DNA from 3 places in the Paenibacillus sp. 7523-1 genome. Region 1 is predicted to be linked to each of the others. Evidence: predicted binding sites of a transcription regulator. Region 1 holds the regulator's gene; each other region holds the start of a gene.
What was found. The regulator NrdR, encoded in region 1, represses ribonucleotide reductase genes. The targets are predictions, from matches to a motif close to AACACNATATATNGTGTT.

Region 1 (4,821 bases):
ACAGATGGTACGGAATTGAGATACAAGGACGTACGACAGTTTGGAACCATGCATTTGTTTGCAGCGGGCGAAGAGCTCGTATCCAAACCTTTGTTGAAGCTCGGCCTTGAGCCGCTGGATCCGGCATTTACCGTGGCTGCATTTCGTGAAGCTGTTGGTAAACGGACAACCAAAATCAAGGCTGTGTTGTTAAATCAGGCATATGTCGTTGGCATCGGGAATATTTATGTGGACGAAGCCCTTTTTCGCGCAGGCATTCACCCCGAAACCATTGCCAAGACGCTGACTGAAGCCCAATTGACGGTGCTGCACGAGGCTATTGTAGCTACGCTGCAGGATGCCGTGAATGCAGGCGGATCCTCCATCAAATCGTATGTTAATGGACAAGGTGAGATGGGCATGTTTCAGCATCAACTGAAAATCTATGGTCGCAAATCCGAGCCTTGTACAACGTGTGGTACATTGATTGAGAAAAGCGTTGTTGGCGGTCGCGGGACGCATTACTGTCCGAAGTGCCAACCATTAAAATAACCCAAGGAAGATACAAATTGAAATTGTCTTTTACACGTTTACGGTTTTAATTTGTGCCGAAAGAACGAAATGATTAAAACGTAGCACCCATGGATTACTCCCTCCATATACTGATATGGCAGAAATAAGCGGGCGAATACCTACCTGTAACCGTAGGTGGAAACGAGTTCCCGCACAGGGGAGGAATCCAGGGTGCTGCATCATTTTATTTCATTGCTGGCGCTTGCTTTGGCGCTTAGTTTAGATGGTTTTGGTGTCGGGATTACATACGGGCTGCGCAGGACGAAGATCCCGCTGTTATCCATTGCTGTCATCTCCATTTGTTCGGGGTTGGTCATTGCGTTGTCCATGCAGGTGGGAGTACTCCTATCCCATGTGGTATCTCCTGATTTGGCTTCGTTCGTTGGTGCGGTTATTCTGATTGCCATCGGTGCGTGGTCATTAATTCAGTTGATTCGTAAGCAGGGGAAGGATCGCCTCGAATCGGAAGAGGGAACGGAAGCAGTCGGAGATGAAGAGCAAGCACTCAATGCAGCGCCGGTCAAAGGCAGAAATCAAGTGCTGGCACTTGATCTTGAACCATCTGCATCCGGCGGATCACTGGAACGCATGGTATTTACATTGGAACTGCGGAAATTAGGTGTTGTCATTCAAATATTACGCAGTCCTTCCAAAGCGGATATGGACAATTCGGGAAGCATATCTGCTCAGGAGGCAATGTGGCTTGGAATTGCTCTGTCACTGGATGCCTTTGGTGCAGGGCTCGGAGCTGCTTTGCTCGGTTTCCCCACATTGTGGACTGCGCTTGTCATCGCGCTGTTCAGTGGCGCATTTCTGTTAATAGGCATGAAAGTTGGATTGCGCTTTTCAGCTCTACGCTGGATGAGAAGACTGTCCGTACTGCCTGCTTTGTTACTGATGATTATGGGAATAATGAAGCTGTTATGAGGTGAAACGATGAATATTGGCTTAACCGGCGGGATCGCAACGGGAAAGAGCAGTGTTTCCGCCCTTCTTGCCAGTAAGGGAGCGCTGCTGATTGATGCAGACGTGATTGCCCGGGAGGTCATGATGCCCGGGCATCCTGTTTTGGCTGCCGCTGTTCAGCGGTTTGGACAAGCCATATTAAATAAAGACGGGACACTGGACCGGAAAAAGCTGGGCAGCATTGTGTTTCAAAATCCCGATGAGCGTAAAGCCCTCGAGGCAATCACACATCCGGCTATTCGCCAGGAGATGCGGGAACGTGCTGCTGCATATGAACAGACCTATCCGGACAAGCTTGTGGTATCGGATATTCCTTTATTGTTTGAATCCGGTCTGGAAAAAGAATTTGATGAGGTTATCGTTGTTTACGTCCCGAGATCTGTGCAGCGCGAGCGGCTGATGAGTCGGGATGGTATGACAGAGGAACAGGCTGACGCCCGTATTAATGCGCAGATGGATATTGAACATAAGAAGCAGCGTGCTGACGTGGTCATTGACAACAGCGGCTTATGGTCGGAGACGGAGCAGCAAGTTATTTCATTTTTGCATCATAAGGGTCTGATATGAAGTTACTGCGCAAGAAACGGGTACTGCTGTTGATGTTTGTTTCATTTGTATTGGTGCTGTTCCTGAATACAAACTGGATGGCGTGGTTTTATCCGATTCATTACAAGGAAGAGATTCGTGCGCAGTCTCAGAGCTATGAGGTGGACCCATTCCTTATCGCTTCCATCATCAAGGTGGAAACCAATTTCAAGACAAGCAAGGAATCCAGAAGAGGTGCCATCGGGCTGATGCAGCTGATGCCGGATACGGCCAACTGGATCATGGAGCAGGCCAAAATTCCCGGGACCTCGCTAGAGGAGCTGAAGCATGAACCCGGCAGGAACATTCAGCTTGGCACATGGTACCTGCGTAACCTCTCAGAACAGTTTGACGGCAATGAGACGGCCATGATTGCCGCTTACAATGCCGGACCAGGCAAAGTAAGTGGATGGATCAGAGATGGTGTCTGGGACGGCTCATTCGAGACAGTCAAAGATATTCCTTTTGGAGAAACCCGGCACTATGTACAACGAGTCATTTATTATTATAATCAGTATGTAAAGATCTATAATACGTTCTAATGCTAATTGCATGGATTATGCGGTAGTTTAGAGTACAATCGGTTTGATTTGAATTTTGATATCGTATGTCTTATCTAATAGTAGAAGCACAGAGCAGGCCGGTTATTCACCGGCCGCTCCATGCTCCTCTGTCTAAACGTATTACAATGCAGATATTATTGGTATTGACCTGCCAATTGCTGTTCTGCAATTGTTACCAGACGTTTCGTGATGTATCCACCGATCGAACCGTTCTCGTAAGAAGTCATGTTACCTTGGTATCCGTCTTGTGGGATGCTGATTCCGAGTTCTTGAGCAACTTCATATTTCAATTGCTCCAGTGCTGCGGAAGCGCGAGTTACTACCAAGTTGTTGGAGTTACCGTTGCTGTTTTGGGCCATTGCTGTTCACCTCCTCGCGGTTGGTAAAAGTATTATGTGTCTTCAATGCGATTTTCATAACTAGAAGTGACAGGGAATTTATGGTAAAAGAAAAACATGGGAAGTGATCTGAGTTGAAATGTCCTTATTGCGCCTATCTAGGTACAAAAGTGCTGGATTCTAGGCCTGCTAATGAATCAAAATCCATCCGCCGTCGTCGTGAGTGCGAGCAGTGCAGCCGCCGTTTTACAACATTTGAAATGGTCGAAGAGACCCCGTTGATCGTCATTAAGAAAGATGGCAGCCGTGAAGAGTTTAGTCGCGACAAAATTCTCCGTGGTCTTATCCGGGCTTGTGAGAAACGTCCTGTCTCTGTAGAGACGCTGGAGATGATGGTTTCCGAGGTGGAGAAGTCACTGCGCAACACTGCGGAAGCTGAAGTGGAAAGCCGCCAGATTGGCGAGCTGTTGATGGAGCAATTGTTCCCGGTTGATGAAGTTGCCTATGTGCGGTTCGCTTCCGTGTATCGCCAATTCAAAGACATCAATATGTTCATGAAAGAACTAAAATCGTTGTTGTCCAAAGAGGATCTCGACGATTAAAGAAGTGGGTTAAGGGAGAAGAGCAGTCTAGGCTTGTAATTATGAGTGTTCATGTCTGTACAGAGGTTGTTCTTCTCCAAACACTTTGCATTCTGAAAAAGTTATTGACAGCTAAAGCTGCATTTTATATGATATAGGAGTCGCCTGTGGAACATCGCTGAAGCGGACAAGTACATATATTAATGTGGGGCCTTAGCTCAGCTGGGAGAGCGCATCGCTGGCAGCGATGAGGTCAGGGGTTCGATCCCCCTAGGCTCCATACTCGAAAACCTCTTGGTATCCAAGAGGTTTTTTGCTTTTTATGAATTTCTTTTCCCATGTCTGTAGCCAAAATGCACATATTGTCTTACACCAAATTTTTATGTAAACGCTTAAATGATTGATGGACAAGAGCGAAAGGCTAATGTTATATTGTTTCTATAAGAAACAATATAATCTTCATAAGACACTAAATTTTATTGGATGAGTGGACATGACAATGCTTACTAAATGTGCTCAAGGTTCAATGTTGTGATCTCTTGAATGCTTTAGCACCATGAAAAGGATGGGATGAGTATGAACCACAGTGAGACAACGATTAAATCATTTGACGGAACACAGCTTTATTTCAGCAAGGATACAGCCGAAGATGCGAAGGCAGCGGTGATCATTGTCCATGGACTCTGCGAGCATGCCGGGCGTTATGATGAGTTAACGAAGCAATTAAACAAACGAGGCTGTAACGTATATCGATTCGACCATCGTGGTCATGCGAGATCTGAAGGAAAGCGTACATTCTACAGTGATTTTCATCAAATCATCGAGGATGTGAATGTCGTAGTTGAGAGGGCTTTGCAAGAGAGCAGTGACCTCCCAGTATTCGTCATTGGACATAGCATGGGTGGATTTGCAACCTCATCATTTGGCACGAAATATCCAGGCAAGGTCAAAGGCATTGTTTTATCAGGAGCACTTACCCGTTACAATACGAAGGTTGCTGGTGAACTGCCGCTTGATCTTCCTACAGGGACGTATTTCCCGAATGAGCTTGGCAGTGGCGTATGCAGTGACCCTGAGGTTGTATCCGCTTACGCGAGTGATCCGCTGGTAGAGAAACAAATTTCTGTGGATCTTTTTAATAGCCTAGGGAACGGCGTGGCGTGGCTAAAAGAACATGCCAAGCAGTTTGTGGACCCGGTGCTCGTTCTGCATGGAGCAAATGATGGGTTGGTGAGC
Region 2 (4,821 bases), on a different contig from region 1:
CGTTGTCATACTCGGGGTCGTTCGTATCCGGAAAAACAAGTTCCCAGTCCCCGTCCTGTTTGACAGCTTCCATAAATGCGTTGCTCACGCATACGGATAGATTGGCATTGGTAACCTGACCCATCGTTTGTTTGACGGTAATAAAATCCATCACATCCGGATGCCAGTCGTTCATCATCAGCATAAGTGCTCCCCGGCGGCTGCCTCCCTGTTCAATCAGTCCAGTGGTATAACTGAACAATCCTCCCCAGGATACCGAACCGCTGGAAGATCCATTGACCCCTTTAACTACTGCACGACGTGGACGGAGTGACGACAGGTTGATGCCAACCCCGCCACCGCGAGCCATAATCTCTGTCATTTCAGTCAACGTTTTCATGATGCCACCCCGACTGTCCTGCGGAGAAGGAATGACATAACAGTTAAAGAGGGTCAGCTCATCGCTAGCACCCGCACCAGCAGCAATTCGGCCTCCCGGAACCAGCTTCCAATCGTCCAGGACAGCCCGGAACTTGGATTGCCACTTTTGCTGTTCTTCCGGAGTGGATTCTACAGAAGCCATCGCTCTCGCGAGCCGGTCCCACATCTCCTCCGGTGTTTTTTCTATATTAAGTGTCAGCTTCTCCACTTCCGTCTGGATCGTTTCTCCACTACGAGTTTTCACTTTCACCGTCTGACCCTGCCGTTCCACGATTTCCCCCACTTCCTTTGTCGGAAACTTCGGGTCATCTTTCGTCAGAACAAGTACAACATCTCCTACCTTGGCATGGTTTGGATCAGCATCCTTCCAGGCATAACGGTCCAAAAATATTTTTTCACTTAATCCTTCCAACTTGTGCGACAGTTTGTTCGAATTCATTATGTTTGACAGCCTCCCCAAAAATCCCATTACATTTCTATTATGTGTTTAAAATATGCCGAAACACCACATATAGTGATTCATATTCAGTATAGTACACCATATATTGATTTTCCATGTGACTTAAGTCACAGCCAGCCTTTCTATTCGCCCTGTACTTGGACTAGCTCACTCTTACGCCATCAGACTCTCTCATTCAAAATTTGTGAATTTTTTTAGACGTAAAGGTTCGATTTCGCACCTTATTTGGAGGGTGGTTATGAACTGCCTCTCATTCGTCCATACTATGAGCTACGAATAAAACGTCATCATGTATGGCAGGGGAGGCATCACCATGAACCGGAAACATCCGCTTCACATGAATCAACCTGCAGCAGAACTGCCCGTTCCGCTCGAATTTGATCGCAGCTGGCTGACCCAATTGGAGTCACGGCTCGATAAAGGCGGTCCTTGGGGAGATTACAGACTCTTTCAGCTTGGTATTCAAGCGGAAGAGACCAATCTGATTCCCAATTTTGATGAAATACAGTGTCTTAAGCATTTGCAGGGACTGACCCCGCTTCCGCACCAGATGGACACTGCACGCAAAGTATTATTTGAAATGTCAGGCCGTGCCATTCTTGCCGACGAGGTGGGTCTGGGAAAAACCATAGAAGCCGGTCTGATATTGAAAGAATATATGGTCCGTGGTCTTGTATCGAAGGTCCTCATTCTCGTGCCTGCATCCCTTGTACTTCAATGGGTACGAGAGCTGAATTCAAAGTTTGGCATTCCCGCAGTTGCACAGAAAAAAGTCTATTCCTGGCAAAATGAAGTGGTGGTGGCTTCCATGGATACGGCTAAGCGAGATCCGCATAAGGACATCTTGCTGAGTACGGACTATGACATGATCATTATTGACGAAGCGCACAAACTCAAAAATAAAAAAACGACCAACTATCAATTCATGCTGAAACTGCGAAAAAAATATTGTCTGCTGCTGACGGCGACACCTGTACAAAATGACATGAGCGAGCTGTTCAATCTAATAAACTTGCTGAAGCCGGGCCAGCTCGGTCGTCAAGGTGACTTTAGTGCGAACTTTGTCGTGGATAAACGAATCCCCAAAAACCAGGAACAGCTTAAGGACGAATTGTCCAAAGTCATGATCCGGAACCGCCGCGGTGAAGGGCCAGTACAGTTCACCAAGCGGAATGTTTCCAATGTGAATTTGCAGCTATCTCCTGAAGAACAGGCACTCTATGATGGGGTAACTTCCTTTGTTAAAGATCAATATCAGGAGGCTGGTGGAAACCTGAGCAGCATGCTCTCCCTTGTTACGCTGCAGCGGGAGGTGTGCAGCAGCCGGGATGCAGTGTTTGTTACGCTGGTCAATCTGTCCAAGAAGCTCCCGCTGGACTCCCCGCTCCGGGACAAAATTTGGGATCTGGTTGCCCATATCAAGGCCATTAAGGAAAATACGAAGGCCGAGAAAACGATGGAACTGATTCGAAACATGAATGAGAAAGTCATCATTTTCACTGAATACCGGGCCACGCAGGAGTATCTGCTGAATTATTTTCGCAACAACGGACTCACAGCTGTTCCATATCGTGGCGGTATGAACCGGGGGAAAAAGGACTGGATGATGGACCTTTTCCGAGGCCGTGTTCAGGCCATGATCGCAACCGAAGCTGGTGGCGAAGGCATTAACCTTCAATTTTGCCATCACATGATTAATTTCGACTTGCCCTGGAATCCGATGCGCGTAGAGCAGCGAATTGGTAGGGTACATCGGCTCGGACAACAAAATGACGTCAACATCTACAATCTGTCGACGACAGGCACGATTGAGGAACACATCCTGAATCTGCTGCATGAAAAGATCAATATGTTCGAGATGGTCATCGGCGGACTGGACGTTATTCTGGAACGCCTGGAGAAAAAGGAATCCATCGAAAAGAGTCTCTATAAGATCATGCTCGAATCCCAGAACGAAGATGACATTCGCCGGAAAGTGGATTCGCTTGGACAATCACTTAATTCCATTCAGCGTGAAGTCGCCGATGAAGTGCCATCCGTCTCCCTTCTAGATCTGGGCAAAGGAGGACACTGACCATGACCATGTCACCCCAAGAAGTTCAAGCCTATGTAACAACCTATCTCGAAGCCATGGAATGCCAAATCATGGAGCGTTCTCCTGCACATCTAACTGTTAAACTATCGCCAGAGGCCGACAAGGCTCTAACCAACCGTCCGTACTATTGGGGATTTGTTGAGCGCACTGGAGCTCCGGCGGAGACGATGTCCTTTACGTTCGTATTTGATCCGGCAGCGCATCAGCAAGCCATCGAGGCAGCAGAAGCCAGAGCCGCTCAGGCATCTCCCTCGCTCTCTGCAAGTCAGAGCGGACCTGTCGGCCCAGGCAGCGCAGGGTCTGGCTCCGGACCAGATGCACCTAAAGAAACCATTCTTGGCCGCTATTTTGGCATTACTCCAGCTCTGCCGCAGCTCGGGCCCGGCCGCATCCTGCGTGAAGACGTCGTCTATGGCAGTCGCAGACTGCAGCAGATCTTCGAGGCAGCCCGTGAAGGCGGCGCATTCGTGAACCTGTTTGAGCAGGCACCCAAACGTCAGCTGCGCGCTGCTGCCCCAGCTGTATATGAACCATGGCTTGGTGTATGTTTCAAAGTGGAATTCGCCTGTGATTTGAAACGGGAGGAGCTCCATTTTCTTGGCATCTCCCTTCGCACAGGTGAAATTATCGAACAATTCGGTTCCAAGCTGAACCGGCGAGACCTCAGCCCAAGGCTGGCTGAGAACATGCATGTCCAGACAGCTAAGGTATCGCTGTCGGATGCTGGAGCAGCACTCGAGAAACACCTTACCAGGCGTCTGCTGGAACTGGATTATGGTTGGGCTGAACAAGCCAAGGCACGACTGGACCTGGAACTTGCTGTGGTTGATGCGTATTACGAAGCCGTACTTAGGGAGGATACGCCTGAGGTTGAGTTAGACGACAATTCCACAGGAGCTGGTCGTGATTCTGCTTCCACCGGGCAAGAGCTCGGGACTAATTCCATGAAAATTCAGACTGTTGAAGGGGATCACTCCCATGTCCCCCCTGTGAATCGAATATCCGCAGGCAGGGCTGGATTGGAGACACACTCGGATGTCGAACTTGCTGCTGAACAGGCTGTCCCCTTAGATGAGGAAACGGATACCGAGCAGGAGAAGGCACGCCAGGCGGTTCTGGACCGTGAGGCGATGAAACTGCAATACGAAACCCGCCGGACAGAAATGATCTGGCAGTATGAGCCCAAAGTGAAGGTCACGGCCATAAGCAGCGGCATGTTTCATTTAAGATAGACGCAGACACTACTTTTCCAGCAAATGACGGCAAAAGTAGTGTTTATTCATGAGCAGCCACCCGACAGGTTGCAGCAACCTTTGCATCGCTTGTCCACTAGAATGAACCTAGAAGTGATCGTGCAGCGAATAATCGTCCCTGTTCGTCATAATGTACTCCAGAAAAAGAAGGTGTTAATTATGAACCGAATCTTTCATAGGCCATGGCTTGTCATCCGCCGGGCAGCAGGCGTGGGTGTCATGTGTCTTTTGGGTTTAACTACCTTGTCCACAACATTGCAGGCAGAAGATGCCTTAGGTTTGCAGGCAGCCACCACAGAACTTTCCTACCAGTTAACGACGGCAAAAAGCGATGCTTCCCATGCATCTGACAAGTTTGCTCCTGCTGCTGTTCAGCAGTTTGCTCTTCAACAGGTCAAGGCCTTGGGCTCCTTCCAACAGTTGGACCAGGGCTGGAACCGGGCACAGCTAGACTTTACGCCTCTTGGTCCCGGAACGCACAGCTGGCTTGTAAACGCTCATATCGATGGAACACCTGTTGGATATATGATTATCACAGCTAACCGCATAGGGAAACTGCAGCTAAGCGAGTACGGACAGGGAGAACACAATCC
Region 3 (4,821 bases), on a different contig from region 1:
TCACCGCATTTTCACGCTCCACATATCCTCCGTACGTCAGCCAGCTGCCCAAGCTGATCTCGCTTACTTTCAGTCCGCTTCCACCCAATCTGCGGTATTCCATTGAATGCACATCCTCCTCTAGATTAATTAGTATGATTCTTACTTTTCTATTGTAACGTAACCAGCGTGGATGAAAAGGGATTTAACAAAAGAAAACGGATAAATAAACAGATCGGATTTGAGGCGCGCTCTTTTCGTATACAATAAAAAAGCGTACCTGATTAGGTACGCTGCTTATATTTTATTATGCCCGGTGCAATGTCGCGCTCAGTGCGTTCAGCAAGTCCAACTGTCTAACCGGCTTGGTTAAGACAGCATTAACGTTCCCCGTCTCCTGTGGATCCATATGCATTCCGTAGGGGACCAGGATGATGATGGGCAGTTGTTTTGCCATTCCCTTTAATTCATGAATAAACTCCATGGCCTTGTCTGGCTCTAACCCCATGTCAATAACCGCAATTTCAGGCTCAAGTCCATCTTCCATCCAGTGTTTTGCCTGGCTCGTGTCTGATGTCATATTTACATCCATCTGCCACCTGCGCATGAGGGAAGATACCCCCTGCAGAATATCAGGAGCTTTGACCAGCAGTACCGTTTTACCTTTCAACCGCTCTTGAATGCCTGTAAGCTGCGGAAGTTCCCAGTGCTTCATCAGGGGCAGCCTGATCTGAAATTCCGTCTCTTCTTCACCCAGGCTGCTCACCTCTATACAGCCATGCATGAGAATGGCGAGATTTTGGCTGACGGCCAAACTGAGGTTGGTACCCACAAGCTTTTGAATGCTGATATTTCCGTCCAGTGTATTAAACGCCTGCAGTTTTTTGTCCGATGTCAGCATCCGACCTGTATATTTGATATGAAGCAGCAGCGTACCCGCCTCATCCACATTCTGACTATCGACGGCTGCCGTAACGAGCACGGAACCTGTACGCGTGGAATCAATGGCATATTTCAGCACATTTGCGAGCAGCTGACCGATCTTGACCTCGTCTCCCACGAAGACCTGAGAGACATTCAGTTCAAGGTTCAGTCCCAGCTCGATTCCTTTCTCCATCGCCAGCCCGGCATGAAGATACACGGTACTCTCAATAGTAGAAACCAGATCAAAGGGATCATCATGAACTACCGTTCTACCTGTTTCATTAATATTAAAGTTCATTATATTATTCAGCAAAGACAGGAGGATGTGGCCACTGGTCTCAATCATGTCCACATATTCCACATGCTCTTCGGGCATATCCGGTGTACGCATCAGATCGGTTAAACCAAGAATGCCATTGAGCGGGTTGCGAATCTCATGACTCATTAGCGCAATCATCTGGGACTTCGTCATCGCTTCCGATTCAGCACGTTCCTTCTCCATCTGCAGCTGTTGTTTCAGCTGCTCCGTATCGTTCAGCTTTTGTTTCTGTATGAGCAAATTGTTCTCCAAGTCAATGACATATCCAAGAAATACTGCCATGGCGTTCAACGTCTTCATATCTGTCTCACGGATGACATAGTCCGGGTTGTCCATTAAACAAATCGTCCCAAAGGTTTCACCCGAACGCCGCATAATGGGTATGCCCACAAAAAAACGGTTACCGAGCGCCTTGGTTACATCCATTGAGCAAGTCAGCGGATGTGCTGCAGTATCCGTTATGGTCAGGTTTTCTTTTGTATTTCGCAGTACCAGACTGCAGTAGGAAGAATCAAATGGAAGTTCACTGCCACTGATAACCAGTTCCTCGTTTCGGTTAAAAGCTTCCAAAATGACATTGGTCGTTCCGTCATTGGTGGCAACAAAGATCGTATTGACCTCCAATATACCGCTTAACACGTCCACGATGTGGGACGCTGCTTCCTGTACATTTTCATAGAAGCCTCTTGTTATCCCTGCCGTTCCCATGATCCACCCCTCAAATCTTAGCTGTATTTCTACATCTTTATCTCAAAATGAATCTATCCTGTATATGAGGGTCAAATTTCTCAAGTTAACTGTCACAACATGTACATATGTGTTTACCACCATAGAAGCCCAAGAGAATCATAGTGCACGAAAACCACTCTTATCCCTAGTGCAGCATAAATAGGAATTATACTCTTCCAGGTTCACTTTGAAAACCATTATCCACTCTCCCTGCTGCAGTTCCTGCCGGTAGAAGGTTACGGTGTGAGAATGATCACACCCAAAAATCCACATATAGTTTATAAATGGATAATGCAAATCTACATATAGTGTTTAGATGAAATAACCGATATTATAAATCAATATTTGGGAGGAATCTCACATGAACCTGCTTGAGTATGCCACTCCACCGGCATCCGATCTATTATCCGACCTGGGAAGACGAATAATTGGCGCAGAAGACGCAGACACACTGAGGGAGAACGCTAACCTCAATGGTGATTCGTTCAGCGGCAAGATGAGCAGACTCGGCTCGGAGACAGCCAAGTGGCATGCTCTTCGTCATGTGCTGCCGGAAGAGCTTGCTGCATCTGTGGAGAATGGAGATCTCTACGTTCATGATCTGGATCAGTATGCGCTTGGAACAACCAATTGCATCTTTATCCCGTTTGATCGACTGCTGGCCTCCGGCTTCAATACGGGTAACGGCTCCGTGCGTACCCCTCAGACCATCATGTCGGCAATGGCGCTTGTCGCCATCATATTTCAATCACAGCAAAACAGTCAGTACGGCGGGGTATCCGCCAACAAAATCGACTGGGATCTGGCTCCTTATGTACAACGCTCCTTCCGCAAACATTATCGCAAAGGACAGCGTTTGCTTGGAGAGCACACACAGATTGACGACGAGCATCTGCACCTGGACAGTTCACTGGCACGGGAAGCATGCCCGCGTGCTTTCGCTTTTGCCTGCGAGGAAACAGAACTGGAGACCGGACAGGCTGCCGAATCCCTGATTCACAATCTGAATACCATGAGCAGCCGGGCAGGTGGACAGATTCCTTTTACCTCGCTGAACTATGGACTATGTACCTCAGCCGAAGGCAGGCTTGTATCCCGTTCCCTGCTGGAAGCAACCATCCGCGGCCTTGGCGGCGGGGAAACCCCCGTGTTTCCACAGCATATCTTCCAGTGCAAACAGGGAATTAACCAGGCACAAGGGGAACCCAACTACGACTTGTTCCGACTAGCCGTGACTTGCTCTTCCCGGCGCATGTATCCGAACTTTGTCAACGTGGATGCCTCATTCAACCTGCCTTATTATCGTCCTGAAGATCCGGATACCATCATCGCCACCATGGGATGCCGTACACGTACGCTGGCAGACCGCTTCGGACGCAATCGGCAGAGTGGCAAAGGCAACCTTTCGTTCAACACCATCAATCTGGTCAAACTCGGCATTCGCTATGGCATCTGTCAGGGTGCACGGGTCGTCGCCGACCGTGCGGGGTTCTATAAAGCTCTTAAAAAGGTCATGGAACGTGCTGCTTCCGGACTGCTGCACCGCTATCGTATCCAAACGGCACAGCCTGCCAAGGCATCTGATTTCATGATGCGGGAAGGTGTGTGGGAAGGCGGTGAGCAGCTCGCACCAGATGAACCGGTAGCCGAACTATTGAAGCATGGCACCTTGTCTATTGGTTTTATCGGGCTTGCCGAATGCATGACCGCACTGTATGGCCGGCACCATGGACAGGACCCCCATATCCACCGTGAGGCGTTGAACATTATCCGCACCATGCGTGAATTCTGTGATCGCATGAGTGAACTGCATAACCTGAATGTTACGCTCTTTGCCACGCCTGCCGAAGGGTTATCCGGCAAGTTCACCAAGATTGACCGCGAGCGATATGGCCTCATTGCTGGGGTCAATGATCGGGAATATTACACAAATTCATTTCACATTCCGGTCTATTACACCCTGCCAGCTTACCGTAAAATTGAACTGGAGGCTCCCTTCCATACGCTATGTAATGCCGGGGCCATTTCCTATGTTGAACTGGATGGAAATGTACGGGCCAATACCAGCGCCTTCCAGCGTATTGTTCAATATGCACTCGCACAGGATATTGGATATTTCTCCATTAATCACCCGATTGACCGCTGTCCGGCATGCGGATATGAAGGTGTCATCGGTGATGTATGTCCTGGGTGTGAGGCACATGAGGACCACGTGCACTTCCAGCGATTGCGCCGGGTCACCGGTTATCTTACGGGCGACTACAAGGTACGCTTCAATTCCGCGAAACAGGCAGAAGTGCGGGATCGGGTGAAGCACAAGTGAATCTGTACGGTTATATTCCCGAGTCTGTAAATGAAGGACCTGGTCTGCGAGCTGTCATCTTTATCAGCGGGTGCCATCATGCCTGCCCAGGATGCTTCAGTCCGGATTCATGGAGCTTCCGGGCAGGAGAACATTTCACCGCAGAGCGGCAGCAGCAGATTATGCATGAGGTAACTGCCCATCCCCTGCTGGATGGGGTTACATTATGCGGGGGTGATCCCTTTTTCTCAGCAGAGGAATGCATCCCTTGGGTTCGCCGTTTCCGCGATGCATGCCCTGACCGGACCGTGTGGGCCTATACGGGATTCACCTATGAAGAGCTTGTCGCTGATCCCATACGGGCTGAACTGGCTTGGCTGTGTGATGTCATTGTAGATGGCCCCTACGTGGCTGCCGAACGGGATATATCCTTACCTTTTCGGGGCAGCCGCAATCAACGCTTGGTGGATGTGCAGGCGACGTTAAGAGATCAACAAATTGTTACAATTAGCCTTGATTCGTTGTAGCCCAATCTCAATCGATATTCTCATTGAAAATACGCAGAGAA

Region 2: a site for NrdR is predicted at 922-939, ahead of CHH60_RS08350 (adenosylcobalamin-dependent ribonucleoside-diphosphate reductase). Genes of this name have one in related genera too.
Region 3: a site for NrdR is predicted at 2,247-2,264, ahead of CHH60_RS15980 (anaerobic ribonucleoside triphosphate reductase). Genes of this name have one in related genera too.

The regions. Positions count from the first base shown of each region.
Region 1 covers NZ_NPBR01000008.1:106,049-110,869, reverse strand. The annotation lists gene mutM (DNA-formamidopyrimidine glycosylase) at 1-531, shown strand, start outside; gene CHH60_RS09475 (manganese efflux pump) at 724-1,479, shown strand; gene coaE (dephospho-CoA kinase) at 1,489-2,085, shown strand; gene CHH60_RS09465 (lytic transglycosylase domain-containing protein) at 2,082-2,645, shown strand; gene CHH60_RS09460 (alpha/beta-type small acid-soluble spore protein) at 2,801-3,025, opposite strand; gene nrdR (transcriptional regulator NrdR) at 3,139-3,606, shown strand; tRNA gene CHH60_RS09450 (tRNA-Ala) at 3,793-3,865, shown strand; gene CHH60_RS09445 (alpha/beta hydrolase) at 4,162-4,821, shown strand, end outside.
Region 2 covers NZ_NPBR01000006.1:164,327-169,147, forward strand. The annotation lists gene CHH60_RS08350 (adenosylcobalamin-dependent ribonucleoside-diphosphate reductase) at 1-859, opposite strand, end outside; gene CHH60_RS08355 (DEAD/DEAH box helicase) at 1,194-2,954, shown strand; gene CHH60_RS08360 (YqhG family protein) at 2,957-4,207, shown strand; gene CHH60_RS08365 (hypothetical protein) at 4,388-4,821, shown strand, end outside.
Region 3 covers NZ_NPBR01000013.1:199,255-204,075, forward strand. The annotation lists gene CHH60_RS15970 (aldo/keto reductase family protein) at 1-103, opposite strand, end outside; gene CHH60_RS15975 (GAF domain-containing sensor histidine kinase) at 287-1,930, opposite strand; gene CHH60_RS15980 (anaerobic ribonucleoside triphosphate reductase) at 2,313-4,274, shown strand; gene nrdG (anaerobic ribonucleoside-triphosphate reductase activating protein) at 4,271-4,780, shown strand.